Regions from separate parts of the Bradyrhizobium cedriense genome, predicted to be linked through region 2. Evidence: predicted binding sites of a transcription regulator. Region 2 holds the regulator's gene; each other region holds the start of a gene.
What was found. Region 2 encodes LexA, which represses DNA repair genes until DNA is damaged. Its sites were predicted from a motif close to TGTTCNNNNTGTGTTCNG; they were not measured.
Positions count from the first base shown of each region.

Region 1: a site for LexA is predicted at 4,652-4,669, ahead of uvrA (excinuclease ABC subunit UvrA). Genes of this name have one in related genera too.
Region 3: a site for LexA is predicted at 3,238-3,255, ahead of recA (recombinase RecA). Genes of this name have one in related genera too.
Region 4: a site for LexA is predicted at 4,029-4,046, ahead of ACYCVF_RS17175 (YifB family Mg chelatase-like AAA ATPase). Genes of this name have one in related genera too.

Region 1 covers NZ_JBTSWB010000008.1:120,972-128,773, forward strand. The annotation lists gene gyrA (DNA gyrase subunit A) at 1-1,468, opposite strand, end outside; gene ACYCVF_RS28440 (single-stranded DNA-binding protein) at 1,826-2,320, opposite strand; gene ACYCVF_RS28445 (outer membrane protein) at 2,804-3,583, shown strand; gene ACYCVF_RS28450 (outer membrane protein) at 3,818-4,492, shown strand; gene uvrA (excinuclease ABC subunit UvrA) at 4,766-7,750, shown strand; gene ACYCVF_RS28460 (DinB family protein) at 7,800-7,802, shown strand, end outside.
Region 2 covers NZ_JBTSWB010000008.1:227,940-235,741, forward strand. The annotation lists gene ACYCVF_RS28930 (S41 family peptidase) at 1-176, opposite strand, end outside; gene ACYCVF_RS28935 (hypothetical protein) at 175-309, shown strand; gene ACYCVF_RS28940 (alpha-hydroxy acid oxidase) at 483-1,616, shown strand; gene ACYCVF_RS28945 (HAD family hydrolase) at 1,632-2,255, shown strand; gene ACYCVF_RS28950 (hypothetical protein) at 2,407-2,601, shown strand; gene ACYCVF_RS28955 (molybdopterin molybdotransferase MoeA) at 2,832-4,043, shown strand; gene lexA (transcriptional repressor LexA) at 4,220-4,921, shown strand; gene ACYCVF_RS28965 (hypothetical protein) at 5,478-5,912, shown strand; gene ACYCVF_RS28970 (ComEC/Rec2 family competence protein) at 6,032-7,802, opposite strand, start outside.
Region 3 covers NZ_JBTSWB010000001.1:1,174,419-1,182,220, reverse strand. The annotation lists gene gcvP (aminomethyl-transferring glycine dehydrogenase) at 1-1,714, shown strand, start outside; gene recA (recombinase RecA) at 2,057-3,145, opposite strand; gene ACYCVF_RS05545 (hypothetical protein) at 3,756-3,956, shown strand; gene ACYCVF_RS05540 (hypothetical protein) at 4,116-4,280, shown strand; gene ACYCVF_RS05535 (DUF2798 domain-containing protein) at 4,847-5,104, opposite strand; gene ACYCVF_RS05530 (DUF6894 family protein) at 5,408-5,641, shown strand; gene ACYCVF_RS05525 (hypothetical protein) at 5,667-5,921, opposite strand; gene ACYCVF_RS05520 (hypothetical protein) at 6,031-6,324, opposite strand; gene ACYCVF_RS05515 (PaaI family thioesterase) at 6,708-7,172, shown strand; gene ACYCVF_RS05510 (HdeA family protein) at 7,300-7,593, opposite strand; gene ACYCVF_RS05505 (PilZ domain-containing protein) at 7,774-7,802, shown strand, end outside.
Region 4 covers NZ_JBTSWB010000004.1:98,433-106,234, forward strand. The annotation lists gene ACYCVF_RS17150 (type II and III secretion system protein family protein) at 1-564, shown strand, start outside; gene ACYCVF_RS17155 (CpaD family pilus assembly protein) at 617-1,348, shown strand; gene ACYCVF_RS17160 (AAA family ATPase) at 1,345-2,634, shown strand; gene ACYCVF_RS17165 (tetratricopeptide repeat protein) at 2,717-3,499, opposite strand; gene ACYCVF_RS17170 (PilZ domain-containing protein) at 3,632-3,877, opposite strand; gene ACYCVF_RS17175 (YifB family Mg chelatase-like AAA ATPase) at 4,106-5,644, shown strand; gene ACYCVF_RS17180 (hypothetical protein) at 5,753-6,220, shown strand; gene ACYCVF_RS17185 (ATP-binding protein) at 6,347-7,802, shown strand, end outside.

The sequences.
Region 1 (7,802 bases), 110 kb from region 2:
CGAGATAATCGGCGATCTCGCCGGCGAGCTTGTCGAGCTCGTCGCGGATTTCGTCACGGCCGAGTGCGGTGAGGCGCTGAAGGCGCAGATCGAGAATGGCCCTCGCCTGTTCCATCGACAGCCGGATCGTGCCATCCGCACTGATGCGGTGACGTGGGTCGTCGATCAGCGTCAGCATGTCCTCGACGTCCCGGGCCGGCCAGTCGCGCGACATCAGGGTGTCGCGGGCGGTGGTCGGGTCGGGCGAGCTCCGGATGACGCGGATCATCTCGTCGATATTGGCGACAGCGATCGCGAGACCGACGAGGATATGCGCCCGATCGCGCGCCTTGGCGAGCAGGTACTTGGTGCGCCGCGTGACGACCCGCTCACGGAAGTCGACGAAGATCGCCAGCAGGTCCTTCAGATGCATGATCCGCGGACGACCGCTGTCGAGCGCCACCATGTTGACGCCGAAGCTCGTCTGCAGCGGCGTGAACCGGTACAGCTGGTTCAGCACCACGTCCGGCACAGCGTCCCGCTTCAATTCGATGACGACGCGGTAGCCGTCGCGGTCGGATTCATCGCGCAGGTCGCCGATGCCCTCGATCTTCTTTTCCTTCACCAGTTCGGCGATGCGCTCGACCATCGTCGCCTTGTTCACCTGGTAGGGAATCTCGGTGATGATGATCGCCTCGCGCTCCTTGCGGATGGTCTCGATCGCGACCTTGCCGCGCATGACGATCGAGCCGCGGCCGAGATGATAGGCGGCGCGGATGCCCGCGCGCCCGAGAATGACGCCGCCGGTCGGGAAATCCGGTCCCGGCACGATGTTGATGAGTTCGTCGATGGTGAGCGCGGGGTTGTCGATCAGAGCGACGCAGGCGTCGATGACCTCGCCGAGATTGTGCGGCGGGATGTTGGTCGCCATGCCGACCGCGATGCCGCCCGCGCCGTTGACGAGAAGGTTCGGGAACTTGGCCGGCAAGACCGATGGCTCGGTCTCGTTGTTGTCGTAGTTCGGCTGAAAGTCGACGGTGTCCTTGTCGATGTCGGCCAGCAGAGCCAGCGCCGCCTTCGTCAGGCGCGCTTCGGTGTAACGATATGCGGCCGGGGGATCGCCGTCGACCGAACCGAAATTGCCCTGGCCGTCGATCAGCGGCACGCGCATCGAGAAGTCCTGCGCCATGCGGACCATGGCGTCGTAGATCGACTGGTCGCCGTGCGGGTGATACTTACCGATGACGTCGCCGACCACGCGGGCGGACTTGACGTACTTCTTGTCGGGTGTGTGCCCCTGCTCGTTCATCGAGAACAGGATGCGGCGGTGCACCGGCTTCAGACCGTCGCGGGCATCAGGCAGCGCCCGCGCCACGATCACGCTCATGGCGTAGTCGAGATAGGACTTCTTCATCTCCTCGAAGATGGAGACGGGGCGAATGTCCGAGGGTTGCGCCGGCTGGTCGCCGGGCTTGTCGTCGTCAGCCAAGGGGAAATCCGGTGAGGTTTTATCTGGGAATCATATAGCGCATCGGGGTCCTCATAACCACCCTCGCGCAGATCAGGGCAAGCGATTTTTCTGCCTATTCTTCCAATAACTTAGGTCGTTGCAAGCATTGCTTCCGAGAGGGCCGGAACCGGCTTGCCAAAACGGCCTCGCAAGGCTCGGAAACCGGCCCGCGAGCGGCCCCCGTCAGCCTGTCTTGCTACGGCGCAACCTGGCTCACCTCAAACATGAAGCGGGCCGGAACAACCCGAGCCCGCCCCACCGATTAACAGAATTGCTGACACGGCACGCCAGGTGCAGCCCGATTGGGCAATAAGCCCCGGGCCGCGGTCCGCGTTCTCAGAACGGGATATCGTCGTCCATGTCGCTGTTGCGGCCGCCGCCGGCGGCAACGGGACGGCGCGGCGCGCTGCTGACGGGACCGGAGGAGCCGAAATCGCCGCCCGGCTCGTCGCCGAAGCTGCCGCCTCCTCCGCCGCCGCCGCGGCCGTCGAGCATCGTCAGCGTCGAGTTGAAGCCCTGGAGCACGACTTCGGTAGAGTACTTCTCGACGCCGCTCTGGTCGGTCCATTTGCGGGTCTGCAGCGCGCCCTCGATGTAAACCTTGGCACCCTTCTTCAGGTACTGTTCGGCGACCTTGCAGAGCCCTTCATTGAAGATCACGACGCGATGCCACTCGGTCTTCTCCTTGCGCTCGCCGCTGTTCTTGTCGCGCCAGGTCTCCGAGGTGGCGATGCTCAAATTCGCGATCGGCCGCCCGTCCTGGGTGCGGCGGATTTCAGGATCCTTGCCGAGATTTCCAACCAGAATGACCTTGTTGACGCTTCCCGCCATCGCCGCTCTCCGCTCCGAATGCCACTGATTTCAAGAGGGCGAGTGCCGCTGCCCGCGTCCCTCTGCGCCCTGTTGAGGCGACCCTATACGCTTGCGGGCACCGATCAGCCCGCCACCGCCCAGGTTATCCCCATATATAGCACCGGGCGCGACTTTGTTCCAGATTTGTTCCTCATCAGCGGCGGGCGCTGGCCTGTCTCCGACGCTAGTGGCCTAAGTTTGCAGTGGCCTGATTTGAATTGGAGATAGAGCCTCATCGGTGAACGGCAACCGTCGACGGAACTTTCCCGGGTTCCCCTGAACGGCGAAAACTGCTTCACCTTCAGCAAGTTGCAGCCGTTCAATCGTTTCGCGAGTGTGGCATTTCGGAGACGGATTCAGCCCATTCCTGGGGCTAAAGTTACCATGGAATTGGTTCATATGGGCGTCGCGCCTGATCAGCCGCTTCGGGGACGAGAAGCGGACGAAACTGGGGAGACTGCAATGAATAAGATTCTGTTTGGCGCAATCAGTGCAATGGCGTTGGGCCTCTCGGCCCCTGCAAGCGCAGCGGATCTCGCTGCGCGTCCCTACACCAAGGCTCCCGCTCCGATGGTGGCCGCCATCTACGACTGGAGCGGCTTCTACATCGGTATCAACGGCGGCGGCGGCACGAGCCACAAGTGCTGGGACTTCGTGACGCCGGTGTCCGGGGTTCTGGTGGGTGAAGGCTGCCACAATGCGACCGGCGGCACGGTCGGCGGCCAGGTGGGCTATCGCTGGCAGTCGACCAATTGGGTGTTCGGCCTCGAAGGCCAGGGCAACTGGGCCGACTTCTCCGGCGACAACATCAGCACGGCGCTCTTCGGCACGGGGCTGCGACAGAGCTCGAACATCAACGCTTTCGGACTGCTCACGGGCCAGGTCGGCTACGCCTGGAATAACGTCCTGCTCTACGTGAAGGGCGGCGGCGCTGTCGTCGGGGATCGCTACCGGAGCCACGATCTCGGCACCGGTCTCGAATTCGACCGGGCCAACGAAGCCCGTTGGGGCGCCACCGTAGGCGCCGGCGTCGAGTTCGGATTCGCGCCGAACTGGTCAGTCGGCTTCGAATACAATCACATCTTCCTCGGCAATCGGACGATCAACTTCACCGGATCCGGCAATTTCGGCATTGCCCCGCTCGGGGTTGTTACACGCTCCGAGCGCATCAGTCAGGACGTCGATATCGGCCTCATCCGGGTGAACTATCGCTGGGGCGGCCCGCTCATCGCGAGGTACTGATACCGCGCTGATATCGTTCGGAGATCAAGGGCCGGCCTCGCGCCGGCCTTTCCTGTCTGGCGGAGATTGTGGGGGGCAATGAGTCAGTAACCATCACCTTTTGCCACCGTTGTGGCTTTTCGGTGACACAACTTGCAGCTTTGGTGGTGTAGACAGCGTGTCAGTTGGGCCGTTGAGTCCGCTTCCTTTCGTCACGGAAGGCAACAACAGAAACTGGGACTGGGTAAGTTGAAGATGAAAAAGGTTTTGCTGGCTTCGGCCTGTTTGTTCGCTCTCGCTGCTCCGGCTTCGGCCGCTGACCTCGCAGCGCGCCCCTACACCAAGGCGCCGGTTGCTCCGGCCGCTGCCATCTACAACTGGACCGGGTTCTATCTCGGTATCGTCGGCGGCGGCGCCTGGGAAGCCTCTTCGGGTGACCCGAAGATGCAGGGTGGCTTCGTCGGCGGCACGGCCGGCTACAACTGGCAGGCCGGCAACGTCGTGTTCGGCATCGAGGCTGATGGTGCGTGGGCTGACGTCAGCGCCTCGGCGACCGCTCTCGGCGTCACCGTGTCGTCCAAGACCGAAGCGCTCGGCACCGTCCGCGGCCGCATCGGCTGGGCCGTCAATCAGGTTCTGTTCTACGGCACCGGCGGCTACGCCTGGATCGACAACAAGGTCGCCGTCACCGCGCTCGGCGCAACGGTCTCCGAGAGCAAGTGGCATTCGGGCTGGACCGTCGGCGCGGGTGTCGAGGCTTTCTTCGCTCCGCAGTGGTCGGTCAAGGGCGAATACCTCTATCGCAGCCTCGGCGGCGAGACCTACTTCTCGGGCCTCGGCGCTCCGGTGAACACCGGCACGCTCAACCTCCACACCGTGCAGGTCGGCGTGAACTATCACTTCGGCGGCCCGGTCGTCGCGAAGTACTGATTGCTGCTGACGTCGTATCGTCACGAAAGGCCGGCCTCGCGCCGGCCTTTTTGTTTTTCAGGGGACGTTCCGTAGTTCCGTGGCAGTTGCTGCTGCCAGGTGCCGCCAGCGCGCCAACAATCGGTTGACGATTCGCAAGTGCCACTGGAAATCCGCTCCCGTTCTTCCTACGTTCGCTGACATACCCATCGGCGCCGATCCCGGTTCGGGGCGAAGCGCGCCTTTTTGCATTGGCGCGGTCGCGCGCTCATGGATTCCCAAGGGACCAGCGGGATGGACGAAGTGATCAAGGCCAAGCGCCAACACCTAAACGCGGGCTCCAGCCTGCGCGCAATCACGATCCGCGGCGCACGCGAGCACAACCTCAAGAACATCGACGTCGAGATTCCCCGCGACAAGCTGGTGGTGTTCACCGGCCTCTCCGGCTCCGGCAAATCCTCGCTCGCCTTCGACACCATCTACGCCGAGGGCCAGCGCCGCTACGTCGAATCGCTATCGGCCTATGCCCGCCAGTTCCTGGAGATGATGCAGAAGCCCGACGTGGACCAGATCGATGGCCTGTCGCCGGCGATCTCGATCGAGCAGAAGACGACCTCGAAGAACCCGCGCTCGACCGTCGGCACCGTCACTGAGATCTACGACTATATGCGCCTGCTCTGGGCGCGTGTCGGCGTGCCCTATTCGCCGGCCACGGGCCTGCCGATCGAAAGCCAGACCGTTTCGCAGATGGTCGACCGCGTGCTGGCGCTGCCTGAGGGCACCCGCCTCTATCTGCTCGCGCCGGTCGTGCGCGGCCGCAAGGGCGAGTACCGCAAGGAACTCGCCGAATGGCTCAAGAAGGGCTTCCAGCGCGTCAAGATCGACGGCACCTTCCATGAGCTCGCGGAGGCGCCGACACTCGACAAGAAATTCCCGCACGACATCGACGTCGTGGTCGATCGCATCGTCGTGCGCGCCGACATCGGCCAGCGCCTCGCCGAAAGTTTCGAGACCGCGCTGAAACTGGCCGAGGGACTCGCCGTGGTCGAGTTCGCCGATGCGCCGGCCGCCGCACCTGCGGAAGAGAAAGAGAAAAAGAAGACTGCGAAGATCCACGACAAGAGCGGCCCCGAACGCATCCTATTCTCGGAAAAGTTCGCCTGTCCGGTCTCGGGCTTCACGATCCCGGAGATCGAGCCGCGCCTGTTCTCGTTCAACAACCCCTATGGCGCCTGCCCGGCCTGCGGCGGCCTCGGCGTCGAGCAGCATGTCGACGAGGACCTCGTCATCCCCGAGAAGGACCTGACGCTGCGCAAGGGCGCGATCGCGCCCTGGGCCAAATCGTCGTCGCCCTATTACGTGCAGACGCTGACCGCGCTCGGCAAGCACTACAAGTTCACGCTCGACACCAAGTGGAAGGATCTGCCGAAGAAGACGCAAAACGCGATCCTCTATGGCTCCGGCGAGGACGAGATCAAGTTCTCCTACGAGGACGGGGTGCGCTCCTACGACACCAAGAAGCCGTTCGAAGGCGTCATCACCAACATCAACCGCCGCTACCGCGAGACCGAGAGCGAGTGGGCGCGCGAGGAGCTTTCGAAATATTTCCACGACGTGCCCTGCGAGGGCTGCAAGGGCTTTCGCCTCAAGCCCGAGGCGCTCTGCGTCAAGGTCGGCGGCAAGCATATCGGCGAGATCTCGGAGCTGTCGGTCAAGAAGGCCGGCGAGTGGTTCGAAGGAGTGCCTGATGCGCTGAACAAGCAGCAGAACGAGATCGCCGGCCGCATCCTGAAAGAGATTCGCGAACGCCTGACCTTCCTGCTCGACGTCGGCCTCAACTATCTCACGCTGTCCCGCTCCTCAGGCACGCTGTCCGGCGGCGAGAGCCAGCGCATTCGCCTGGCCTCGCAGATCGGCTCGGGCCTGACGGGCGTGCTCTACGTGCTGGACGAGCCCTCGATCGGCCTGCATCAGCGCGACAACGCCCGCCTGCTCGACACGCTGAAGCGGCTGCGCGACCTCGGCAACACCGTGATCGTGGTCGAGCATGACGAGGACGCCATCCTCCTCGCCGACTACGTTCTCGACATCGGCCCCGGCGCTGGCATGCATGGCGGCAACATCGTCGCCGAAGGCGCGCCCGCCGAGATCATGCGCAACCCGAAATCGCTCACCGGCAAATACCTCACCGGCGAGCTCGAGGTCGAGGTGCCGGAGCGGCGTCCGCCGAACCATCGCCGCACCATCAAGGTGGTGAACGCGCGCGGCAATAACCTCAAGAACGTCACCGCTGAAATTCCGCTCGGCCTGTTCACCTGCGTCACCGGCGTCTCCGGCGGCGGCAAGTCGACGCTGCTGATCGACACGCTCTATCGCGCCATCGCCCGCAAGCTCAACAACGCCAGCGAAGGCGCCGCGCCCCACGACCGCATCGAGGGCCTGGAGCATATCGACAAGATCATCGACATCGACCAGTCGCCGATCGGCCGCACCCCGCGCTCCAACCCCGCCACCTATACCGGCGCCTTCACGCCGATCCGCGAATGGTTTGCGGGCCTGCCCGAGTCCAAGGCGCGCGGCTACGAGCCGGGCCGCTTCTCCTTCAACGTGAAGGGCGGCCGCTGCGAGGCGTGCCAGGGCGACGGCGTCATCAAGATCGAGATGCACTTCCTGCCCGACGTCTACGTCACCTGCGACGTCTGCAAGGGCAAGCGCTACAACCGCGAGACGCTCGAAGTCCTGTTCAAGGGCAAGAGCATCGCCGACGTGCTCGACATGACCGTCGAGGAAGCCGCCGAATTCTTCAAGGCGGTGCCGCGCGTGCGCGAGACGTTTCAGACCCTGCATCGCGTCGGCCTCGACTACATCCATGTCGGCCAGCAGGCGACGACGCTGTCGGGCGGCGAAGCCCAGCGCGTCAAGCTCGCAAAGGAGCTGTCCAAGCGCGCCACCGGCCGCACGCTCTACATCCTGGACGAGCCCACCACGGGCCTGCACTTCCACGACGTCAAGAAGCTGCTGGAAGTGCTCCACGAGCTGGTCGCGCAGGGCAACACGGTCGTCGTCATCGAGCACAATCTCGAAGTCATCAAGACCGCCGACTGGGTCATCGACCTCGGCCCCGAAGGCGGCGACGGCGGCGGCGAGATCGTCGCCTGGGGCCCGCCCGAGGACATCGCGAAGGCGCCAAGGAGCTATACGGGGAAGTTCCTGGCTCCGGTGCTGGAGAAGGCGCGGAAGCCGAAGCGGCGGCGCGCGGCGAGCGAGGCGGCGGAGTAGGTTCCGCGCCCGGAATGTGCCGACGCACATGTCTGACGGAGAATGAGCTTTG
Region 2 (7,802 bases):
ACGTAGCTGGCCTTGACCCGTTCGAACACCGCGCCGAACAAATTGAGCTGGGAATAGGCATCATCCGCACTCGCTGCCGCCCGCGCCGCCCATACTCCGCTGTGCGGGCTGGCTACCAGAAGGGTCAGACACGCTCCGGTGAGCGCGCCCAGGGGAAACAGCAGGGATTTCCGCATGGATGAGGTCGCCTTTTTGCTTGGCAGTTCTCTTGGGGTCAGCAGACGCCACGCAAATGGCGATCCAGCCCGCTTCTCACAATACCATTCCGGTTTCTTCAAGGCCGGGATGCCACGTCAGCGGGTGCGCTGAAGAAATCCCTTCGCCTTGGCCTAAACATTTGGCAACGTTCCGAGACTGTTTCGTGCAAAGCGGAAAGCGGTCGGACCGCCCACCCCTCGCAGCTATGCGATTTTAGGATGGTTTTGGAGGGCCGGACGCGATAGGCGATGGCGATAAGACTTCAAATTCTCGGGAGGACGACAATGAACGAAGCGCCCCGCATCCGGCCGGAACGGAACGTCGAACTCGGCGCCAGCACCGAGTTGTTCCAGAATCTGCACGAGTTCGTCCGGAAGGCGCGCGCCAACCTCAACCAGAATGCCTGGGACTACATCGTCGGCGCCGCCGAGACCGAGACCACGATGCGCCGCAACCGCATGGCGCTGGACGAGATCGCCTTCCGCCCGCGCGTGCTCCGCGACGTCCGTCAGGTCGACGGCGGGGTCGATCAATTCGGCCGCAGGATGCGCCTGCCGCTGGTGCTCGCCCCGGTCGGTGCCCTCGAGATTTTCGATCCGGATGGCGCGGCAAGCGTAGCACGCGCCGCCGGCACTTTCGGTGCGGCGCACATGCTGAGCTCGGTGTCCGAACCGGGCCTCGAGAAGACCGCCGAGGCTGCCCGGGACGCGCTGCGGCTCTATCAGCTCTATGTCCGCGGCGACGATGCCTTCGTGGCCGATGTCGTCAGCCGCGCCGAGAGGAACGCCTATGCGGCCTTCTGCCTGACCGTCGACACCGCCCATTACAGCCGTCGCGAGCGTGACATCGCCAAGCGCTATGTTCGCGAAAGCCGGCTGCGCGCCACCGGTGGCGACTACCAGAAGGGCCTGGAATGGCGGACCGTGAAGATGATCAAGGACAAGTTCAAGATTCCGCTGATCCTCAAGGGCATCGCCACCGCAGAAGACGCCGAGATCGCGGTCGATCACGGCGTCGAATGGATCTACGTCTCCAACCATGGCGGCCGTCAGCTCGATCACGGGCTCGGCGCCATGCATGTGCTTCCCGAGATCGTCGAAGCGGTGAAGGGCCGGGCCAAGATCATGGTCGATGGCGGGTTCTGCCGCGGCACCGACATCGTCAAGGCGATCGCCGCGGGCGCCGACATCGTCGGCATCGGCCGGCTGCAGTGCTGGGCGTTGGCGGCGGCGGGCGAAGCCGGCGTGGTGCGAATGCTGGAACTGCTGGAGGACGAAGTGCTGCGCTGCCTCGGCCTCCTGGGGGCCACCTCGTTCGCCGAGGTCAATTCATCCTGCTTGCATCCGGCAACGGCAACCAACCCGCCGAGCGTGTTCAGCGCCTTCCCGCTGTTCGACCACGATCCTTATCGATACTGAAGTGAAAAGGACACGATGACCTCCCTCTCTCCCGGCAGCGCGGACGCGCTTCTGTTCGACCTCGGGCGCGTGGTGCTCGACATCGATTTCTCCAAGGCGATCGCCTGCTGGGCAGGGCATGCCGGCTGCGAGCCGGAAGCCATCGTCGCGCGCTATGTGCGTGATGAGGCCTACCGGCTGCACGAGGTCGGCAGGATCAGCGATGAGGAATACTTCGCCTCGCTGCGCGCCTCACTCGGCATCGGAATTTCGGATGCGCAGTTCCTGGAGGGCTGGAATGCGATCTTCGCAGGCGAGATGCCCGACATCGCCGAGCTGTTGCCGCGCGCGGCAAAGCAGATGCCGCTTTATGCCTTCTCCAACACCAATCGGCCGCACGTGGATTATTTCTCCAGGGAGTACGCCGACCTGCTGAGCCACTTCCGCGAGGTTTACCTGTCGTCCAGCATCGGTCTGCGCAAACCTGATGCGGAGGCCTTCGACCACGTCGTGGCGGCGATCGGCGTCCCCGCGGAGCGCATTGTGTTCTTCGACGATCTGGCCGAGAACGTCGAAGGCGCACGGGCGCGCGGATTGACCGCCGTGCATGTGACCTCGCCGCGTGACGTCGGCAGCGCGTTGCTGTCCTTGGGAATTTGACCGCAAGGATCCTGAGGTCCGGTTCGGGGAACTTAACGGGCTCCGATGAGGAACCAACTCAGTTTGTGCATTTTTGTACGAAGTTCCGGGAACGGAATACCTCTTCCGGACTCTAAGAGTCGGTTGGGACTTCTACATCGGATTCATTCTCGTGCTCGGCAAATCCTACCTCACAAAACAGGCCTCTCTGCTTCTCGAATTCGCCAGAACGACGTCGGATTCGCGCCTCTCCGCCAAATTGATCAGCAAGGCCGCCGACCTGAAATCCCAGGCCGATCCTCTGCCGGACAAGGATCAGAGCCCAAAAGCTCCCGACATCACTCCGGGCGAGCAGACGCGGAGTTGACCGATGCTGGTCGTGGCGCTCGTTCTCCTCGTGCTCGCCGTGGCCATCCTCGTACCAGTCTGTATCGCGTTCCGGATCATGCCGCGGCGCATTTGAACTGCATCCGCCGATGCAAGTGTCAGGACGCAGGATGAATCGTCCTGCGTCGGCGCATTTTGCCTCTGGGCGGGCACTCGGCTAGAACTCTCGCTGCCAGTTTGCCCGAGCCAGCCCAGCAGGAGATTTCATCTTTGGCCCTGATGCCCGTTTCCGACGCGCTTGCCGCGGTGCTGGCGGGTGCAGAGCCGCTGCCGGAAGAGATGGTCGCTCTCGACGCAGCCTTCCACCGCGTGCTCGCCCGCGACGTCGCAGCGCGGCGCACCCAGCCGCCGCAGGCGATGTCGGCGATGGACGGCTATGCCGTGCGCGCGGCCGATGCGGCGAGGATCGATTCCCGGCTGACGGTCATCGGCGAGATTGCGGCAGGCCGGCCATTTGCGGGATCGGTCGGTGCCGGCGAGGCTGTGCGGATTTTCACCGGCGGCATCATTCCCGACGGCGCGGATACCGTCGTGATCCAGGAGGACACGGTCGCCGAGGGCAACCGCGTCACGATCAAGGAAGCCGCGATCATGGGCCGGCACATCCGCACCGCCGGCGTTGACTTCCGCGAGGGCGACGTCCTCCTGCGCAAGGGAACCCGCCTCACCGAGCGCGATCTTGCGCTTGCGGCCGCCATGAATCACCCCGAGCTTGCCGTCTGCCGCCGCCCAAAGGTCGCGATCCTTGCCACCGGCGACGAACTGGTGATGCCGGGCACCGCGCCAAGCCACGGCCAGATCGTCTACTCCAACGGCTACGCCCTGCACGCGCTCGCCCGCAGCGAGGGCGCCGAGACCATCGACCTCGGCATTGCCGCCGATACGCTGGAGGCCACCAAGGCCGGCATCCGTCGAGCCCGCGAGAGCGGCGCCGACATCCTGGTCACGACTGGCGGCGCCTCGGTCGGCGATCATGATCTGGTCCAGCAGGCGCTACGAGACGAAGGCATCGCGATGGCGTTCTGGAAGATCGCGATGCGACCGGGCAAGCCGATGATGCATGGCCGGCTCGGCGCGATGCGCGTGATCGGTCTGCCGGGCAATCCCGTGTCATCCTACGTGTGCGCCTTCCTGTTCTTGGTGCCGCTGATTCGCGCGCTGTCGGGCCGTTCAGTGATTCATCATCACCGCGAGCGCGCGGTGCTCGGCAGCGATCTCGGCGCCAACGACCAGCGCGAGGATTATCTGCGTGCGCGCCTCGAGCCGCGCGGCGACGGCACGCTCGTCGTGATTCCCGTCAGCCATCAGGACTCCTCCCTGCTTGCGAATCTGGCTGCGGCACAGGTACTTCTCGTACGCGCACCGTTCGCGCCAAGGGCCGACGCCGGCACGGCCTGTGAGGTGCTGCGCCTGCCCGGCTGAGCGACACGGCCACACGCGTCGCGCGAGCTTCGCTCTGTTCACTATAAATTAAGCAGTTGCGGAACACATATCGAACATATAGTGTCCGTTCATGATTTGTTTCGAACGTGTAGCAGCTTATCGCTGAACTCCTCGTCTCGGAATCGAACGACATCAACCGGGGGACTTTGGTCGAGATGTTGACGCGCAAACAATACGAGCTTCTGCGGTTCATCAGCGAACGTCTGAAGGAGAGCGGCGTGCCGCCGTCCTTCGATGAGATGAAGGATGCGCTCGACCTGCGCTCCAAGTCAGGCATCCATCGCCTGATCACTGCGCTCGAGGAGCGCGGCTTCATCCGCCGCCTGCCCAACCGCGCTCGCGCCATCGAGGTTATCAAGCTGCCCGAGCTCCAGGCCGCCGCCGGCAGTCGCCGCGGCTTCACGCCGAGCGTCATCGAGGGCAATCTCGGCAAGATACGCGCGAGCTCCAGCCCGCCCGCGGACGAGGGCGAGCGTCCGGTCGCTGTGCCCGTGATGGGCCGCATCGCGGCCGGCACGCCGATCGAGGCGTTGCAGACCCGCAGCCACACCATCAGCGTACCGCCCGACATGCTCGGCTCGGGCGAGCACTACGCACTCGAAGTGCGCGGCGACTCGATGGTGGAGGCCGGCATCCTCGACGGTGACATGGCGCTGATCCAGCGCAACGAGAGTGCCGATACCGGAGACATCGTGGTGGCGCTGATCGACGACGAGGAGGCCACGCTCAAGCGCTTCCGCCGGCGCGGCGCCTCCATTGCGCTCGAGCCCGCCAATTCAGCCTATGAAGTCCGGATTCTTCCGCCGAACCGGGTGAAGATTCAGGGCAAGCTGATCGGGCTTTACCGGAAGTACTGAGCGGATCCAGCCGCTCAACTGCTTTGGAGCGGATGAGTCTCCGCCCCGGCCGGATGGTCTTTCTGGTTCTGCACAGATTGTCCGGCCCCTCTTCCGGCGCGACATGCTCGGCTCACCGCACGAAGCAGCATTGCTTTGCGGCCTTTCGGTTCAAGGAATGACCGCGTGCCGGACCGGCCATGAGCAGTCGTGCTGCCGCTGGTCGCGGCATCAGCGTCGCACACCGCTGCTGCACGAATGCGTCGCCATGTCTGTAAGATGTCTGCAAGGCCACTGCGGCCGGCGGCCAAATTCTCAGTGCCCCGAGTGCAGCCGCGGCCCTCGCAATCGAGCTGGCAATATTCGCGCTGCGAGCGCGAACGCCAAGAACGCGGCTCCTGAATGCACGGAGGCGAGCTTTGTTCCTATTGGATTAGGGAAAGATAATGTGATCGCGGCTTGCGGACGCAGCCGCAGATTTGCCCATAACCAAGCAGAGCGTTGCGTGCTTCCACCTGATAGAGGCCTGCGCCTCAGAAAGAGGTGCGGGTCCTCATCTTCGCATGAGGAGCACCCGATGTGTGACTACAGCCTGCATGCCGTCGCGACGCGCCCCGCCGAGGTCGGCGAGACCATCGTCACGACAACCTTCCGCGGCACCTCGACGCGCGGCTTCGCCTCCGAAGCCGATCTCTCCGTCGCGGTCTGCCTGCTGCCGGGAACGGAGCTCGCTTTCGCCGACAACGTTCGTTATGACAACCGCTGGATCTGGACACGCACCGTCAACTCCCGTGTCGGCAAGTTCGGCAAGATCGACCCGCACATTCCCGATCGCCACCATGACGCGATCGAATTCCCCGACGGCAAGTACGTGCTTGTGACACAGCTCGTCGAAGGCCAGCGCGCGACCGTGCTGCAATTGCCGGTGACCCAGACGGTTGGCGAGCGCGAGCACAAGCCGCAAATCGTCGCCGGCACGCGGCCGACGATCACGCGCCAGCCGATCGGCTGACGTCATCGCCCCGGCCAACGGTCGAGGGCCAGGATCGAAATGCCATCGCCGGCCGAGGCCGGCGAGATGGTCCGATTTGCGTCCGACGGAGTGCCATCGGACCGCCACCATATCCGTTCTCAATCGTCAGCCTGCAAGTCCGTCTCTGACGGTGTTGCGTCCCGGTTGCGGGACACTGCCGTCCTCGGCGCAAGGCTGCCGCCGAAATCCCCATCGCCGGCACCGGCCGGCAGCCAGGGGCGGCTCGCGCCCCGCGTCCTCACCGCCTTAACCGAGAATCCGCCACCGCTCTGCGTCAGGGCCAGCGCGCCCTGACTGGCGAGACGCGGCCGATCGACCACCATCGCCGCGCAATCCGGCGGCGCGGGCCACGCCGTCACCACCAGCGCGGCGCGGCTGCAATCGTCCGCCAGCGCATCGATACGCAAGGACAGCGCGACCAGCCGCCCGTCTGCGAGCGGAGTGACGCAACCGGACTCGTCACACGACACACCGCTCGCCAACGAGGCGTTGGCGGCATCGCGCGGATCGGCGTCGGCAGCTAACCACTCCTTCAGCAGGAAGCCGTCCTTGCTCGCACGCATCACATGCAGGCGCCCATCCCCACTCCGCACCGCAACGCTCTGGCCATCCCCGGCAATCAGGATGTCGGGCTGCCGCACCGACAGCCCCCAGAGGATCGCTGCCAGCAGCACCAGGACCCCGCACCAGCGCAAGGGCGTGCGCAACAGACCCATCGCGATGATGCCGAGGCTGGCCGCGATCAGCGGCGCGATCCCGAACGCCGGAATGCGGCCGACTGCACCCGGCAGAGCCGCCACCCAGCGCGAGACCGCAACCATCCACTCGATCCCCATACCCATCAGCCACCAGAACACGCCGTCGAGCCCGAAGGGCGCGGCGATCAATCCCAGCAGTCCCGCCGGCATCACCAGCGCCGAGACTACCGGCATCGCACCGAGATTGGCGAGCACGCCGTATGGCGTGACGCGATGGAAGTGGAAGGCGGCGTATGGCGTGGTCGCAAGCCCGGCGATCAGCGAGGCCAGGAACAGTATCGCGATCTCCCGGCCGCCCCACAGCGCGATCCGCGCAGTTGCGGAATGATCGGGCGATGCGAGAAGGTTCGGCATGCCGATCTGCACCAGCGCCACCAGCCCGAGCGTTGCCGCAAACGACATCTGAAAGCTCGGATGAACCAGCGCTTCGGGCGCGACCGCAAGCACGATCAGCGCGGCCACCGCCAGCGTGCGGAAGGTGATGGCACGGCGGTCCACCATCACGGCGATCAGCACCACCGCGGTCATGAAGAACGATCTCTGCGTCGCGACCTCCGCGCCTGACAGCAGCAGATAGAATGCGGCCGCCACCAGCGCAGCAGCCGCCGACCATTTCTTGATGGCAAAGCCGGCCGCCAGTCCGGGGATCAACGCCAGCAGCGCGCGCACCGCGAAGAACACGACACCGGCGACGACCGCCATGTGATAGCCGGAGATCGACAGCACATGGCCGAGCCCTGAGACGAACATGGCGTCGTTGACGGGCGCGGAGATGGCATCGCGCCGCCCGGTGAGCAGCGCCGTCGCAATCGCGCGATTGTCGCCCTCGAGCGTCGAACGGACGCGCGCGTCGATCGCGTCGCGCAGCCCCTGCATGAATGCGGCGTAGCGCAGCCGCAGGCCCGCGGCATCCGGCGGCGTCGACGCCGTGATGGCCCCCATCACGAAGCCGGAAGCGCCGATGCCCTGGAAGAACATGTCCCGCGAGAAATCATAGCTGCCGGGGCGCACAGGCGAGATCGGCGGTAGCAGCCGTGCCTTCAATTGCACGAAGCTGCCGACCTCCGGCGCAGTCCCCTTGCGCACCGAAAGCCGTACGCGTTCGAGCCTG
Region 3 (7,802 bases), on a different contig from region 2:
GCTCAGCATCGATGCCGGGGCCAAGCGCGCCGAGATCGTTGCGCGCGCCGCGGCCGAACGGATCAATCTCGGCGTCAGCGACACGGCGCTGCGCATCGCACTCGACGAGGCTACCACGCCTGCGACGGTGGAAGCCGTCTGGCGCGCCTTCGGCGGCACGCTCGCCTATGCCGAAATCGACGCCGAGACGCGCGAGGCGCTGCCGGAGACGCTGAAGCGCACCACGCCGTTCCTCACCCATCCGGTGTTCCACGCGCATCGCTCGGAGACCGAGATGCTGCGCTACATGCGCAAGCTCAGCGATCGCGATCTCGCGCTCGACCGTGCCATGATCCCGCTCGGCTCCTGCACCATGAAGCTGAACGCGACCACCGAGATGATGCCACTGACCTGGCCGGAATTCGCCTCACTGCATCCGTTCGTCCCGCGCGAGCAGGCCGCCGGCTATCACGCGCTGTTCGCGCGTCTGGAAAAATGGCTGTGCGACATCACCGGCTATGACGCCATCTCGCTGCAGCCGAATTCCGGCGCGCAAGGCGAATATGCCGGGCTGCTCGCGATCCGCGGCTATCATGTCGCGCGCGGCGAGGCGCATCGCAAGATCTGCCTGATTCCCTCCTCCGCCCATGGCACCAACCCGGCCTCGGCCGCAATGGTCGGCATGGAGGTGGTGGTGGTCGCCTGCGAGAAGAACGGCGACGTCGACGTCAACGACCTCCGTGCCAAGGCGGAAAAGCATTCCAACGATCTCGCCGCGATCATGATCACCTATCCCTCGACCCACGGCGTGTTCGAGGAGCATATCCGCGAGATCTGCGACATCGTGCATGGCCATGGCGGCCAGGTGTATCTCGACGGTGCCAACCTGAACGCGCAGGTCGGCCTTAGCAGGCCTGGCGATTACGGCGCCGACGTCAGCCATCTCAACCTGCACAAGACCTTCTGCATCCCCCATGGCGGCGGCGGCCCCGGCATGGGCCCGATCGGCGTCAAGGCGCATCTCGCGCCGTTCCTGCCAAGTCATCCTGAAAATCGCCATCCGGCAACGAAGGCGGATGCCCCGGTCGGACCGGTTTCGGCTGCGCCATTCGGCTCGGCGTCGATCCTGACCATCTCCTACATCTACATCCTGATGATGGGCGGCGAAGGATTGAAGCGCGCCACCGAGATTGCGATCCTCAACGCCAACTACATCGCAGCAAGGCTCGATCCGCACTTCCCGGTGCTCTACAAGAACGCCCGGGGTCGCGTCGCACACGAGTGCATCGTCGATCCGCGCGCGCTCAAGACCACGTCCGGCGTCACCGTCGACGACATCGCCAAGCGGCTGATCGACTACGGCTTCCACGCGCCCACCATGAGCTTCCCGGTGCCGGGCACGCTGATGATCGAGCCGACCGAGTCGGAATCCAAGGCCGAGCTCGACCGCTTCTGCGACGCCATGATCGCGATCCGGAAGGAGATCGCCGAAGTCGAGGCCGGCCGCTTCAAGATCGAAGCCTCGCCGCTGCGCCACGCCCCCCACACCGTGCACGACATCGCGGACGATGATTGGAAGCGCGCCTATAGCCGCAGCGAGGGCTGCTTCCCCGCGGGCACCTCACGCACCGACAAATATTGGAGCCCGGTGGGACGCGTCGACAACGTCTACGGCGACCGCAACCTGGTATGCTCGTGTCCGCCGGTGAGCGATTACGCGGAAGCGGCGGAGTAAAGGTTCGCAAAGGGGGGAGCTGGCGGCGGCGCGAAGCGCAGTCCGCCGGCGTGACCCACCACGTCTGCGTCCGCAGAGACGAACAGTGGAAGACTACGCCTTCGGCCAATCCACCCTACGAATCTGGACCTAAGGCGCAATCAACAACCGGCTTTCGCGATCCCAACGCCACAGCTTTCGGCCAATCCCGGTTTGGCGAGCCCAACTCCGGACGAACTGGTCAGGATCAGAGCTTCATCGCATCACCCGATCACGACAGCCCAAAACGAAACGGGCACTGACGACGTCGGCAACTCAACGTCCTCAGCGCCCGCTCCTCGCGAAAAGCCTTCGCGTTAAGCCTTACTCCTCCGTCGGCTCCTCGCCGTCGGCGTCGCGCTCGGGCGTGCCGGCCAGGATCTGCTCGGCGATCAGGCCGGAGTTCTGGCGGATCGCCGTCTCGATCTTGGCGGTCATGTCGGGATTGGCCTTCAGGAACGCCTTGGAATTCTCGCGGCCCTGACCGAGACGCTGGCTGTCATAGGAGAACCAGGCGCCAGACTTCTCGACGATGCCGGCCTTGACGCCGAGATCGAGGATCTCGCCCATCTTGGAGACGCCCTCGCCGTACATGATGTCGAACTCGACCTGCTTGAAGGGCGGCGCCAGCTTGTTCTTCACCACCTTGACGCGCGTGGTGTTGCCGACCACTTCGTCGCGCTCCTTGATCGCGCCGATGCGGCGAATGTCGAGACGGACCGAAGCGTAGAACTTCAGCGCGTTGCCGCCGGTGGTGGTCTCGGGCGAACCGTACATCACGCCGATCTTCATGCGGATCTGGTTGATGAAGATCACCATGGTGTTGGACTTGTTGATGGAGGCCGTGAGCTTGCGCAGCGCCTGGCTCATCAGGCGGGCCTGCAAGCCCGGCAGCGCATCGCCCATCTCGCCCTCGAGTTCGGCCTTCGGCACCAGGGCCGCAACCGAATCGACCACCAGCACGTCGACCGCGCCGGAGCGCACCAGCGTGTCGCAGATCTCCAGCGCCTGCTCGCCGGTGTCCGGCTGGGAGATCAGGAGTTCGTCGATGTTGACACCGAGCTTGCGGGCATAGACCGGGTCGAGCGCGTGCTCGGCATCGATGAACGCGCAGATGCCGCCCTTCTTCTGCGCTTCCGCCACCGTATGCAGTGCCAGCGTGGTCTTGCCCGAGGATTCCGGCCCATAGATCTCGACGATGCGCCCCCTGGGCAGACCGCCGATGCCGAGCGCGATGTCGAGCCCGAGCGAGCCGGACGACACCGCCTCGATGTCCATGGAACGGTCGTTCTTGCCCAGCTTCATCACCGAGCCCTTGCCGAACTGGCGCTCGATCTGGGAGAGCGCTGCGGCCAGAGCTTTACTCTTGTCCATGGAAGATCCTTCGACGATACGCAGGGCAGTTGCGGACATTGGGTCGTGCTCCTTATGGCGAGGATTCGCGTGAGGGACAAACAATTGGCGAGGCAGCTCGGCGATAAAAGCAATGTACCCCATTTGTTCTAGGTTCGCAATATGTTCTTTAAGGGGGAAGTCCGGCCCTCGACCTGCACCAGGTGACGATAACGGCAAAGTTCAGTTGTCCCGATTCCCTTCCGCGGGTCCCAAAGCAAAGGGCCGCTGTTCCGAGACAACGGCCCCTCATGCTTTCCGGGTTTCAATTATTCCGAACTGAAATCGCTTAGCCAGCCCCGGAATGCCACTTTTTCCCGGTTTAAGAATTGTTGCCACAACAAATGTGAATCGGCTGCCCTAAAAATTTGCACCATCCCATCCGGCAGAATGTGCCTTGATCAGGACGGCAGCGAAATTCCGGCCTCGTGCGACGATTGCGGCCATCCATCTTAGGCTCCGGCGTGCTGGGATGAATTCCCCGTCGTCGTCGGTCCTGGATTCCGTGCACAACTGAACAGACGCGGATCCATTTATGGATCCTAATGGATCATCTCCGCACGGACCGTGGCTGCTATCGGTGACGAGAACGCCGTTCCTGCGCTTCCGCCTTCCTCGCATGGAGAGCGCCATGTTCAAGCGGCGACGTTTCAAGCAGCAGCTGACGCTTCAAGACCGGCTTTCCGCATGGGTAAAGCAGGTCCGGCAGCAGGCCTCCAACCTTCCGCCTGGTCCCGAGCGAGACGCTCTGCTCAAGAAGGCTCGCCAGGCCGACGTCGCCAATCATCTGCACGACTGGGTCAAATCGCCCGGGCTTCAGCCTCCGAAATAGCCGGGCATCTGCCGGGATCCTCGTCCCAAGCACGAAGGATGACGCGCATCAAAGACGCGCGTCCGGCGCGCGGTCATGATCTCGCAAGCCTGCTGCACCGAACCTTTTCGGGGTCTCCGGCCTTCTCCAGGATGGGACCGCAACTCTGGGACTTCAGTCATGACGGAACACATGCACGGCGCCATCAGGCGCAATCGCCTGCTCGAAGCGGCGCACGAGGAGATGGTGAAGTTCGAGCGCCACGAGAACGAGTTCCGCAGGAAGGACCGTGCAGAACGGGCCGCAGAGCTCCATCTTCCCCTGAACGAGGCCAAGATCCACTGAGCCTCGTTCCGGAGACGCGCGAGCGATTCTCGGCGCGCAGCAGCCCGCCCGTCCCTTGGCCGGAGCGACCGCCGACCGATCAGGCATTAAATGTCAGGTGAATGGACCGCGAAGAAGGTCCGCGACGTTTTGGGTATCCAAATACCTCTTGCAACCCATTGGAAAATCACGGGAATTGCAAAGTGGCCTACTGTGCATGGGGTTGTTTTGCAGTTTTGGAGTGCGAGCGCCGCCATGCGTCAGAAAGCACGGCCGCCGTCCCGGCATGCGCACGCCTCTACAGCAGCGCCAGCAGCACCAAGCCGATCACCAGCACCACGAAGCCAGCCGCCGTCGCGGCGGCAAATGACCGCTCTACGTTATCCATGATGCTACCCCGTTTTCGGCGAGCCACGTTTCCCCCATGGCCGCGCCGAACGGACAAAATCTTGCCGACGGGTGTGTCCGCAATTGTGCGAGCGCATGTCGAAATTGGGACGGGTGCGGGGCCAGTCTGCGGCCCTGCTATCGCGGCCTATTGCTGCCGATAGGTGTGCAGCCCAGCACTGCAGCCCCTGCCCCGCTTTTCATGCCTGCCGGCCGGCTCGCGGGTCCCTCTCCTCCTGCGTCAGGCGCAGCGAGAAGACGCGGATGGCGGGCGCCGCCAGCAGCACGACGGGCACCATCGCGGCCCATGCGATCAGCCACGATACCATCCAGTGCCGAACGAAGATCATCGCGCTTGCGGCGGGGAAGCTGGCGATTCCCGCCGCGATCAGCGAGGTCAGTCCGGACTGGATGATGCCGAAGACGAAATGAGCGTAGCGGCGGGGAATGCCGAGCATGAGGCGTCCAAGGTTGCTTGCTGCCGTCAAGCCAAGCAAGGCACATGCCGTCACCTGGAGGACTCCGGAACTCCTTGGGGAGCGGTACGCCCCGCTTGGCGCCCGGATCGATATGGAATTCAGGAACTCTGTTCATGGTCGGAGAACCACGGAGCTCGCGCGCCCTGTCGCAGCGTCCTGCGGGGGGCAGGGTCATGCGGAGTGTCCGTAGCCGCCCGGAATTGATCTGACGATGGTTTGGGATTGGACTGCGCGCTCCCAGGGCCTTGGGGGGCGAGGCATCATGCGCGATCGGTACCAGTCATGCCGCTCTATTTCTTTAGAATCCGCAACGGCCCTTATTCCGGCTGCGCCGAGCAGGCGACGGAATTTGCCGATCGCCATGCCGCCTGGAAGGAGATGACCAGTGTCTGCGCCGCCATGACGGCCGGCATCGCCCGCAAGCTCCAGGAAAATTCCGAATGGCACATGGAGCTGCTGGACGAGGCCAAGGTGCCGGTGTTCCGGATCAGGATCGTTGCCGAAACCTTCGATTAACGAAGCCTGCCGGACCGGGCCCGCGTCAGTCCGCGCTGGGCAGCCGCCGCATGGTGAACTCGATGTCGCCGCCGGGCAGTTCGCGCCAGGTCTCGACGGCACTCATATAGCCGGCCTTTGGGTAGCGGGCGAAGAAGGCCTGCGCCTTCTCGCGCGCCGCCGCGCGCGGCAGCGTGAAGGTCTCGCGCAGATAGCCGTCGCCAACCGTCTGGCCGGGCTTGCCGGCCATCTTGCGCCGGCGCGCCATCCGCTCGGCGAGATCCCGCGGACGATCGGCCATGTCCCGCTCCTCCTCTACGCGATACGCTCAGCCAAATGTAGGGAGCGGAGCGGATCAGGAGGAGTCCCAATCGGAGGCGGCATCGCGGGCCTGCGAGCGGGCGCTGCGCTCAGTTCGCGGCCGTGCCGGACTTCTTCTTCGGCGCGCTGGTTGCGGCCGACGCCTTCGGTGCCGCCGGCTGCTTCGGCGGATCGGCGCGCATGCCGCCCCAGGGATCGTTGGACGCCTTGGTGTCCGGGATCTTCTTTAGCGTTTCCTTGTAGGCCTTTTCACGCTCGGCTTCCGCGGCCTTCTCCTCGGGAGTCTTGCTCGGACCGTCCTGCAGCAAATTGAGCTGCGGCATTTGCGCGTAGGCCGGTCCGGCCAGCACGGCCAGCACCGCGGCCAAACGGAAAAGCTTCATCATCCACTCCTTGATCATTCCATGAGGCGCGGATTGCCCCGCGCCGTGTCATCCTTGCTCAGCCCGGCCGCGACCCGGGACCGTTCAAGGCCGCGAGGGCCCGCTAGTGCCGGTCGGATCTGCACGATTTGGGGGCATGCAGCCAGTCGTCCCAGATCGGGCCGCATTTGGTACACCCGCTCAGCGTAAGGCCGAGCGCGGCCATGCAAAAGACGAGGACGCACCGACGCAACATCATCCACCGGGACCCAAGCAAGGCATCATACCGGGCCAAGTCAGGCATTTTCAAGCCGAGGAGGCCGGCGCGAGACCGGGTGACTTTGCCGCGCCGATGCGCGCACAATGAGGCGAAACATCCGGGAACACAGGAGAGCACGACAGCAATGCAAGTGAAGCCAGAAGCCGAGTTCGGCCTCGCCGACGCCCGACGCATCCTGGGTGAGGTTTTCGCGCCCTGGGTCCAGGACCTCAACCTCGCGGTCGAGCGCATCGAGCATGCGCAGCCGACAGACGTAGCGGACTGGCAGCCGGGCGCGCTCCTGCGCATGCCGTTTTCGGAGCGACTGTGCCGCAACGGCGGCGTGGTCTGCGGCCAGGCCCTCATGGCGCTCGCAGACACCGCGATGGTGATCGCGATCCTCGCCGCCAATCGCGGCTATCGCCCGATGACCACGGTCGACCAGACCACGCATTTCATGCGCGCGGTCTCCTCCTCGGACGTGCTGGCGGACGCGCGCGTGGTACGGCTCGGGCGCACCATGAGCTTCGGCCGCGTCACGCTGCTTTCTGCCACCGACGGCAAGCCGGCCGCGATGGTGTCGAGCGCGTTCGCGATGCTGCCCGGCTGAGCGTCACGCCCAAGAAAGAGAGCCGCGTGAGCGCAAGGCGCAACGCGGCTCTCCATCACGATTTCGCATCGACGCGAGAGGCCGAAGCGCGATTGCATCCGCGCTTCTGCCGGCACATTTCAGGAAATCACTTGCCGAGCACTTCGTCGGCCGCGGTGACGATGCTGGCAGTCGGATTCTTTCCGCAATAGGCACCGAACTTCTTGGCGTTCTCGATGAAGACGTCGGTATCGATGATCGCGTTGTCTTCGTCCCCCTTGTACCAGCCGTCCATCCAGGTCAGCACGATTTGGATGTTGTCTTCACCGCTCTCGAGGAACTGCTTGCAGCTCATGGTCGAGAGGTCCCACTTGACGGCGTGGGCGGGCACAGACGACAGCGAGACCGCTGCGGCGAACAGAAGCGAAAGCGTGGTCTTCATCAGTATCTCCATCGGCGCATACGCCATAAAAGAAAGGCTCGCAGGCAAGTCCGTTGAAGCGGCTCTCCGCTTCAACGTCGTAAACAAAGTCTGAAGCGCGGTGCAAGTAGCGCCAGTATTGAGTTTAGTTGGTCTCAATTTCGAAGCACTACCTTACAACCATCAACAGAACCAACGCGAATGATCGAGAAACGCGCAGCGCAACGTCA
Region 4 (7,802 bases), on a different contig from region 2:
ACCCGCTCCTGTGCCACCCAGGTCACCTACAAGAAGTTCGGCATCTCCCTGAACTTCACCCCGGTCGTGCTCAGCGAGGGCCGCATCAGCCTGCGCGTGATGACCGAGGTGTCGGAGCTGTCGAACACGAACTCGATCACGTTGACGCAGGCGGTGTCCGCGACAACGAACAACTCGATCACCATCCCCTCGATCCAGACCCGCCGCGCCGAGACGACGCTGGAAATCCCTTCGGGCGGTTCGATGGCAATGGCCGGCCTGATCCAGCAGCAGACCAAGCAGGCGATCAACGGCCTGCCCGGCGTTGACCAGGTGCCGATCATCGGTGCGCTGTTCCGCAGCCGCGACTTCGTCAACAACGAGACCGAGCTGATGGTGATCGTGACGCCCTATGTGGTGCGCGCGGTGGCCCAGAAGGAATTGTCGCGGCCCGACGACGGCTTCGCGCCGGCCTCGGATGCGCAGACCGCGCTGCTTGGGCGCATGAACCGCCTCTACGGCATCGCGCGCCGCGTCGATCCGATCAGCGGCACGCCCGGTGATTTCGGCTTCATCATCGACTGAGACGAACGGTTTGGGGACCGGAGCAAGAAACGGGGCAAGAGGGGACCAGGCGATGACGAACACATCGGCCGATCGACGTCGCAAGCTGCGGATCGCGCTGGCACTGACGGGCCTGTCCGTCATGCTCGGCGCCTGCAACACCACGGAGATCGTCACCCAGACGGTGCCGACCGACTATCGCCAGCGCCACCCGATCGCGGTGCAGGAAGGCAAGAAGTCGATCGTCATCTTCGTCGGCAAAGCGAGAGGCGGCCTCTCGGCCGCACAGCATTCTGACGTCGCGGGCATCGCACGGGACTGGGGGCACGAGGGCACCGGCTCCGTCGTCGTCGACGTGCCCGTCGACACCGCCAATTCGCGCGCGGCTGCTGCGACCTATCAGGAGATCCGGTCGGTGCTCACGTCCGGCGGCGTGCCGTCGCGTGCCATCGTCCAGCATCCCTATCGCCCCGAGGATCCCGGGCTGCTCCCCACCATCCGCGTCAGTTATTCGAAGATCGCGGCAGTCGCCGGTCCCTGCGGGCTCTGGCCGGAAGACGTCGGCCCCTCCATCCTGGACCCCGGCTACAGCGAGAACCGGCCTTATTTCAATCTGGGCTGCGCCAGCCAGCGCAATCTCGCGGCGATGATCGACAACCCGGCCGACCTCGAGCAGCCACGCGCCGAGACGCCCTCCTACACCGCCCGGCGCAATATCGCGTTCGACCGTTACCGCAAGGGCACGCCGGTCGCGACGCCCTCTCCCGAATCCGACAAGGCCAAACTCAGCGACACCGGCAGATGACAGCTCTCCACGACGAAGACGCGGACGATCCGCGGCACCCCGAGGAACACATTGCGCCTGTCCCTCGCATTTCGGTGCAAGCCTTTTGCGAGACCGAGCAGACGCTTGCCGCGATGACCGCGGCGGGCCAGGATCGCCGGCTCGCCAAGGCCCACCTCACCGCCAAGGAAGGCGGCCTCGCCGCGGCGATCGAGGTCTATGAAACGATGCCGACGCCGAACGTGATCGTCATCGAGTCCGACGGCACGCGCGACCTTCTCGAAGGCCTCGACGATCTCGCCGGCGTCTGTGATCCCGGCACCCGCGTGGTCGTGATCGGCAGCCCCAACGACACCGCACCCTATCGTGAGCTGGTACGCCGCGGCGTCAACGACTACGTGGTCGGGCCGGTCGAGACCCTCGACGTCGTCCGCTCGATCTGCAGCCTGTTCTCGGCCTCCGAGGCCATCATCACCGGCCGCGTCATCGCGGTGGTCGGCGCCAAGGGCGGCGTCGGTGCATCCACCGTCGCGCACAATCTAGCATGGACCATCGCCCGCGACCTCGCACTCGACTCCGTCGTGATCGATCTCGACCTCGCCTTCGGCACGGCGGGCCTCGACTACAACCAGGATCCGGTGCAGGGAATCGCGAATGCGGTGTTGTCGCAGGACAGGCCGGACACGGCGCTGATGGAGCGCCTGCTCGCAAAATGCACCGAGCGCCTCAGCCTGCTGGCGGCGCCCGCCACGCTCGACCGCGTCTACGATTTCGGCGCCGAAGCCTTCGACGCGGTGTTCGACACGCTGCGCATGACCACGCCCTGCATCGTGCTCGACGTTCCCCATCAATGGTCCGGCTGGACGCGGCGCGCGCTGGTCAACGCCGACGACATCGTGATCGTGGCCGAGCCCGATCTCGCGAACTTGCGCAACACCAAGAACATGCTGACCGTGCTGAAAGCGGCACGCCCCAATGATCGCCCGCCGCTGTACTGCATCAACCAGGTCGGCATGCACAAGCGCGCGGAGATTGACGTCAAGTCGTTCGCCAAGACCATGGAGAGCCAGCCGATCGCGGTGATCCCGTTCGATTCGAAGCTGTTCTCGACCGCCGCCAACAACGGCCAGATGATCGCGGAGGTCTCCAGGACCCACCGCACCACCCTTCTGTTCCAGAGCATGGCGAACCGCCTCGCCGGCCGCGGCGAGGTGAAGAAGCCGAAGCGTTCGCTGCTCGAGCCGCTGCTGAAGAAGCTGAAGGGCAGATCGGGGCGCAGCTCGGCCCCGCATCGCAAGGCGTCGTAGGGCTGACGGCGTTTTCGAGCTGAGTGGATCCGGCTCGACTCCGGAGAACGCGTCAAACAGGAATCAATCGAACACGGTCGGGCTACTTGTCCGCGCGTTGCTGCTTTTTCGACACCAACTGCCGCAGCGCCGTGACCTTTGCCGCCGCCTGATCAGGCGGCAGATCGGCCCTCACGATGGCCTCGGCTTCGGTCTGCTTTCCCTCCAGGCCGAGCACGAGCGCGAGATTGGCGCGCACGCGGGAATCGGCTTGATTGCGCTCATGCGCGCGGCGCAGGGTTTCCTCGGCGCGCGGCAGATTGTTCTGGAGCATGTAGGACAGGCCGAGATTGGACAGCACCTGCGGCTCGTCGGGCGCGATCTTCAACGCCGCGGCGTAATATTGCTGTGCTTCCTCGTTGCGGCCGAGCTGGTCGAGCGCCGCGCCCTGCGCCGACAGGATGCGCCAATCCGGATCTTCCGGCGAATGCGCGCGGCTGAGGACGTCGAAGGCCTGCTGGAAATTGCCGTTGTCGGCGAGCGCGCGGCCATAGCCGGCGAGCAGCGCCTTGTTGCTGGGATGGGCGAGCACGGCCTGCTCCATCACCGCGACCGCCTGGGCGCGCTGACCGGTCTCGCGCAGCGCCTTGCCATAGGCCAGCACAACGCCGGGATCGCCGGGCTTGGCGCGATAGCGCTCGCGAAGCGCGTCCATGTCAGGCCTGGTATCGGCCCTGGTATCGGCCCTGCCGGCCGGTTCCGACTTGATGCCAAGCGCGCCGGTCACATCGTCGATGCCGGCGGTCTGGCAGCCGCCAAGGCCAAGCACCAGAAGTGCGGGAAGCAGGAATCTCGCCGGCAAGGCGAGGGGCGAACGCTTGGACATACTCTGATCACTCGGCAACTGATCAGCGATGCTTACCGATTAACGCTAAAGTCCCGTTAAGCAGCGGGGGTCGCTCTACCGTTTGAGCATGATCCCGCCGGGGAAGCCGCTCCAGGCTTTCCGGATCATGTTCTAATCGACGAATTCGGCGCCGAACTCGCAGCCGATGCGCCAGCGCAGGCGGCATTGGCGGGAATAGTCCGGCGCGAAGATGATGGTGAATTGCGGCGGCACTTCCAGGAATTCGGCGACCACCTTCACGCCTCCGTCCGAAATATCCGTGATCGTGCAATCCCGCGGCAGCGACCCCGCGCCAAAATGTATCTTGGCGAGCCGGCTGCACACCCGACGTTCGCTTCTCCGGCGATTTGCAAGCATCTTGTTACTTCACTGTTAGACTACGGCCCATCCCGCAGCCTCAGGAGTAGCGAACATTCGTTGGAATGTGCTGAGGACAGAAGCCGGCATTCGAGACGTAGTCTTCGCGTCACGTTTACGACTGGTTAGGACTTGCGCCGGTGCCGGGGAATGTTCCCGTATTGTTCTTGCGCAAGCGACCGCGCTCTGCTACCCCTAATTGCGCGAAAGGGGCAGGCTGGTTTGAGCATGGTTCAGCGGGTTTCTACCGTCGCCTTTGAGGGGATCGAGGCCCGCGCGGTCGACGTGCAGGTGCAGGTCGCCCCTGGCCTGCCGGCCTTCGCCATCGTCGGCCTGCCGGACAAGGCAGTATCCGAGGCGCGCGAGCGGGTGCGCTCGGCGCTGATCGCCTCGGGACTGGCCCTGCCGGCGCGGCGGATCATCGTCAATCTGGCACCGGCCGACCTGCCGAAGGAAGGCAGCCATTACGACCTGCCGATCGCGCTCGGGCTGATGGCGGCGATCGGCGCGATCCCGCCGGATGCGCTGGCCGGCTTCACCGTTCTCGGCGAGCTCGGCCTAGACGGCTCAATCGCTCCGGTGGCCGGCGTTCTTCCCGCCGCGATCGGCGCCAATGCGCGCGAGGAAGGGCTGATCTGCCCGGCCTCTTGCGGCTCCGAGGCGGCGTGGGCGAGCCCGGACATCCAGATCATCGCCGCGAGTTCGCTGATCCAGATCGCCAACCATTTCAAGGGCACGCAGGTGCTGTCGCGGCCCTCGCCGAAGGTGCATGAGGCCGCCGCCTCCACGCTCGACCTGCGCGACATCAAAGGCCAGGAAAGCGCCAAGCGCGCGCTGGAGATCGCGGCCGCCGGCGGCCATCACCTCCTGATGATCGGCGCGCCCGGCGCCGGCAAGTCGATGCTGGCGGCACGGCTGCCCTCGATCCTGCCGCCGCTGTCGCCGGGCGAGCTGCTCGAGGTCTCGATGATCGCGTCGGTGGCGGGCGAGATCGAAGGCGGCGCGCTGACGGCGCGGCGGCCGTTCCGCTCGCCGCATCATTCCGCCAGCATGGCCGCGCTGACGGGTGGCGGCATGCGCGCCAAGCCCGGCGAGATTTCGCTGGCGCATCAAGGCGTGCTGTTCCTCGACGAGCTGCCGGAGTTCGATCCGCGCGTGCTGGATTCGCTGCGTCAGCCCCTGGAAAACGGCGAGGTGGCGGTGTCGCGCGCCAATCACCGCGTCACCTATCCTGCCCGCTTCATGCTGGTCGCCGCCATGAATCCCTGCCGCTGCGGCAATGCGTTCGAGCCCGGCTATGCCTGCAAACGCGGCCGCATCGATCGCTGCACCGGCGACTACCAGGCGCGCATTTCCGGTCCCCTGATGGACCGCATCGATCTGCGCATTGAGGTACCGGCCGTGACCGCGGCGGACCTGATCCTGCCGCCGCCCGCCGAGGGCTCGGCCGAGGTCGCCGCACGCGTGGCCGCGGCGCGCGACATCCAGCTCGCGCGCTATGCTGATGCAGGCTTGCCCCACATTCGCACCAATGCGGAGGCGCCCGCCTCGGTGCTGGAGGAGATCGCAAAGCCGGATGCGCAAGGCCAAAAGCTGCTGCGGGATGCCGCCGAGACCATGCGGCTGTCGGCGCGCGGCTATCACCGCGTGCTGCGGGTGGCGCGCACCCTGGCCGACCTCGATCACGCCGGCAAGATCGGTCGCCTGCATCTCGCAGAAGCCCTGTCCTACCGCGCGCTCGCGGAGGATGTGCGCCAGATGGCCTGATCATTCCGCGCATCAACCTGGCGGTAACGAGTTTCCTTTACGCTCTGCAAACCATAAGGCCCGCGAGTTTCGGTTGTGAGTTCCCAAGGGCCCGGCGAGTAGAGCGTCATGTTGCGTTTGAATATCTTGGCCTCGGCTGTTCCCCTGTTGGCGGCTGCGGTGTTTGCCCGCGCCGAGATCGGATCGGTCTCACAGCCCTGCATCGCGCTGGGCGAGACATCCGTCGAACTCACATCCCTGTTCTGGACCGCGGGCGTGCATGTCGCCTTCACCGACGATCCCGCGCAGGCCACGGTGCGGGTCCAGATCACCGACAACGCAGATACAGCGGACTTCACCGTGGTGGACGACGGCCTCGGCTCCGAGGCGGACTCCTGCCAGGCCAATCCGTCGCGGCGTCTTGTCTCGATTGCGGCTGAGCCCGTCGATGGCGGCCAGGTGATCTATCTCTCCAGCGAGGGACCGGCGGATTACCGCATCTATGTGCGCTCGAAGACGTTCTCGCAGCGCGAGGCGGCGGCGCTGATCGTCGGCGCCCGCGGCGGCCACCGTCATCTCCAGGCCGCCTCGCTCTGAGCCGTTAACATCCCGTCAACCCTGTTTGGAGGCGACCTCCAAGTCGCAAACTGTTCGCAAGGTCGACGCGACATCGTCGGACGCGGCGATCACAGGTTTTGCAGCAAGAGGTCGGGATCGGTGGCGATGGGTCGGACGTTCCGGATCAAGGTGCGCATGCGTCGCTTCAGGCGGCAGCATCCCAGGCTGGCCTTCGCGATCCGCTCCTTCATGATCTTCTCGGCGACGTTCGGCGCCGCCTATGGTTTCGTCTCCGGCAGCCGTTCCGAGAATTCCGGCTACGATCCGAATGCGTTTGCGATCGGTGCGAGCTTCCTGTTCGCGCTCGCCTGTCTCGGCCTTGCGACGCTGAGCATGCGGCTGCGCTTCGTCAACAAGCGACTGCGGACGCTTGCCGCCCACAACGAGGCGCTGATCGACCGCAATTGGGAGCTGAAGGAAGCCGAAGAGCGCGCCCGCAGTCTGTACGAGCAGCAGGGCGACCTGATCGTGCTGCGCGACAACGAGGGCCGCATCACCTTTGCCAACGAGGCCTATTGCGCACTCGCAGGACAGGCGCGCGGCGCGCTGGTCGGCACGCGCTTCGATTTCGACGTGCTGGAGCAGGGCGACAGCGCCCGCGAGAGCAGCGGCACCCGCGTCCACGACCAGAAGATCGCAACCTCGCTCGGCGCGCGCTGGATCGCCTGGCGCGAGGGCTATGTCCGGCTCGATGCCGGCCAGCCCGCAGAATTGCAGAGCGTGGGACGCGACGTCACCGACCGGACCGAGACCGAACGCGCACTGGCCGACGCCCGCGACCAGGCCGACGCCGCCAACCGCGCGAAGTCGCGTTTCCTCGCGATGGCCTCGCACGAAATCCGCACCCCCCTGAACGGCATCATCGGGATGGGCGGACTCCTGCTCGATACCACGCTGACGCCCGAGCAGGCGACCTATGCGAGGGCGGTGAAGACGTCCGGTGAAGCCTTGATGGCGCTGATCGAGGAATTGCTCGACTATTCCAAGATCGAGGCCGGCAAGCTCGACCTCGATCAGCGTCCCTTCGCGCTTTCGGCCCTGGTCGAGGAGATCACCGAGCTGCTCGCGCCGCGCGCTCAGGCGAAGACGCTCGAGATCGCCGCCTATGTCGACGAGCGCCTGCCGCTCGAGGTGGTCGGCGACGCCGCGCGGCTGCGCCAGGTGCTGCTCAACCTCGCCGGCAACGCCATCAAGTTCACCGGGAGCGGCGGCGTTGCGCTGATCGTCGAGCCCGGCATCTGGCCGAACGAGATCAGTTTCCTGGTCCGCGATACCGGCATCGGGATCGCAGCCGAAGCACAGCAGCGCATCTTCCGCGAGTTCGAGCAGGCCGACGAGCGCGTCGCCCGTACCTATGGCGGCACCGGGCTCGGCCTTGCCATCAGCGAGCGCATCGTCAAGCGCATGGGCGGCCGGGTCACGCTCACCAGCGAACCGGGCAGGGGCTCGACATTCGAGGTCGCGGTGCCGCTTCCGCCTTCGCAGGCCGGCGCCGGACAGACGGCTTTTCCGAGCCCCGATCTCACCGGCAAGTCGATGCTCATCGTCGCCGCCGGCATCG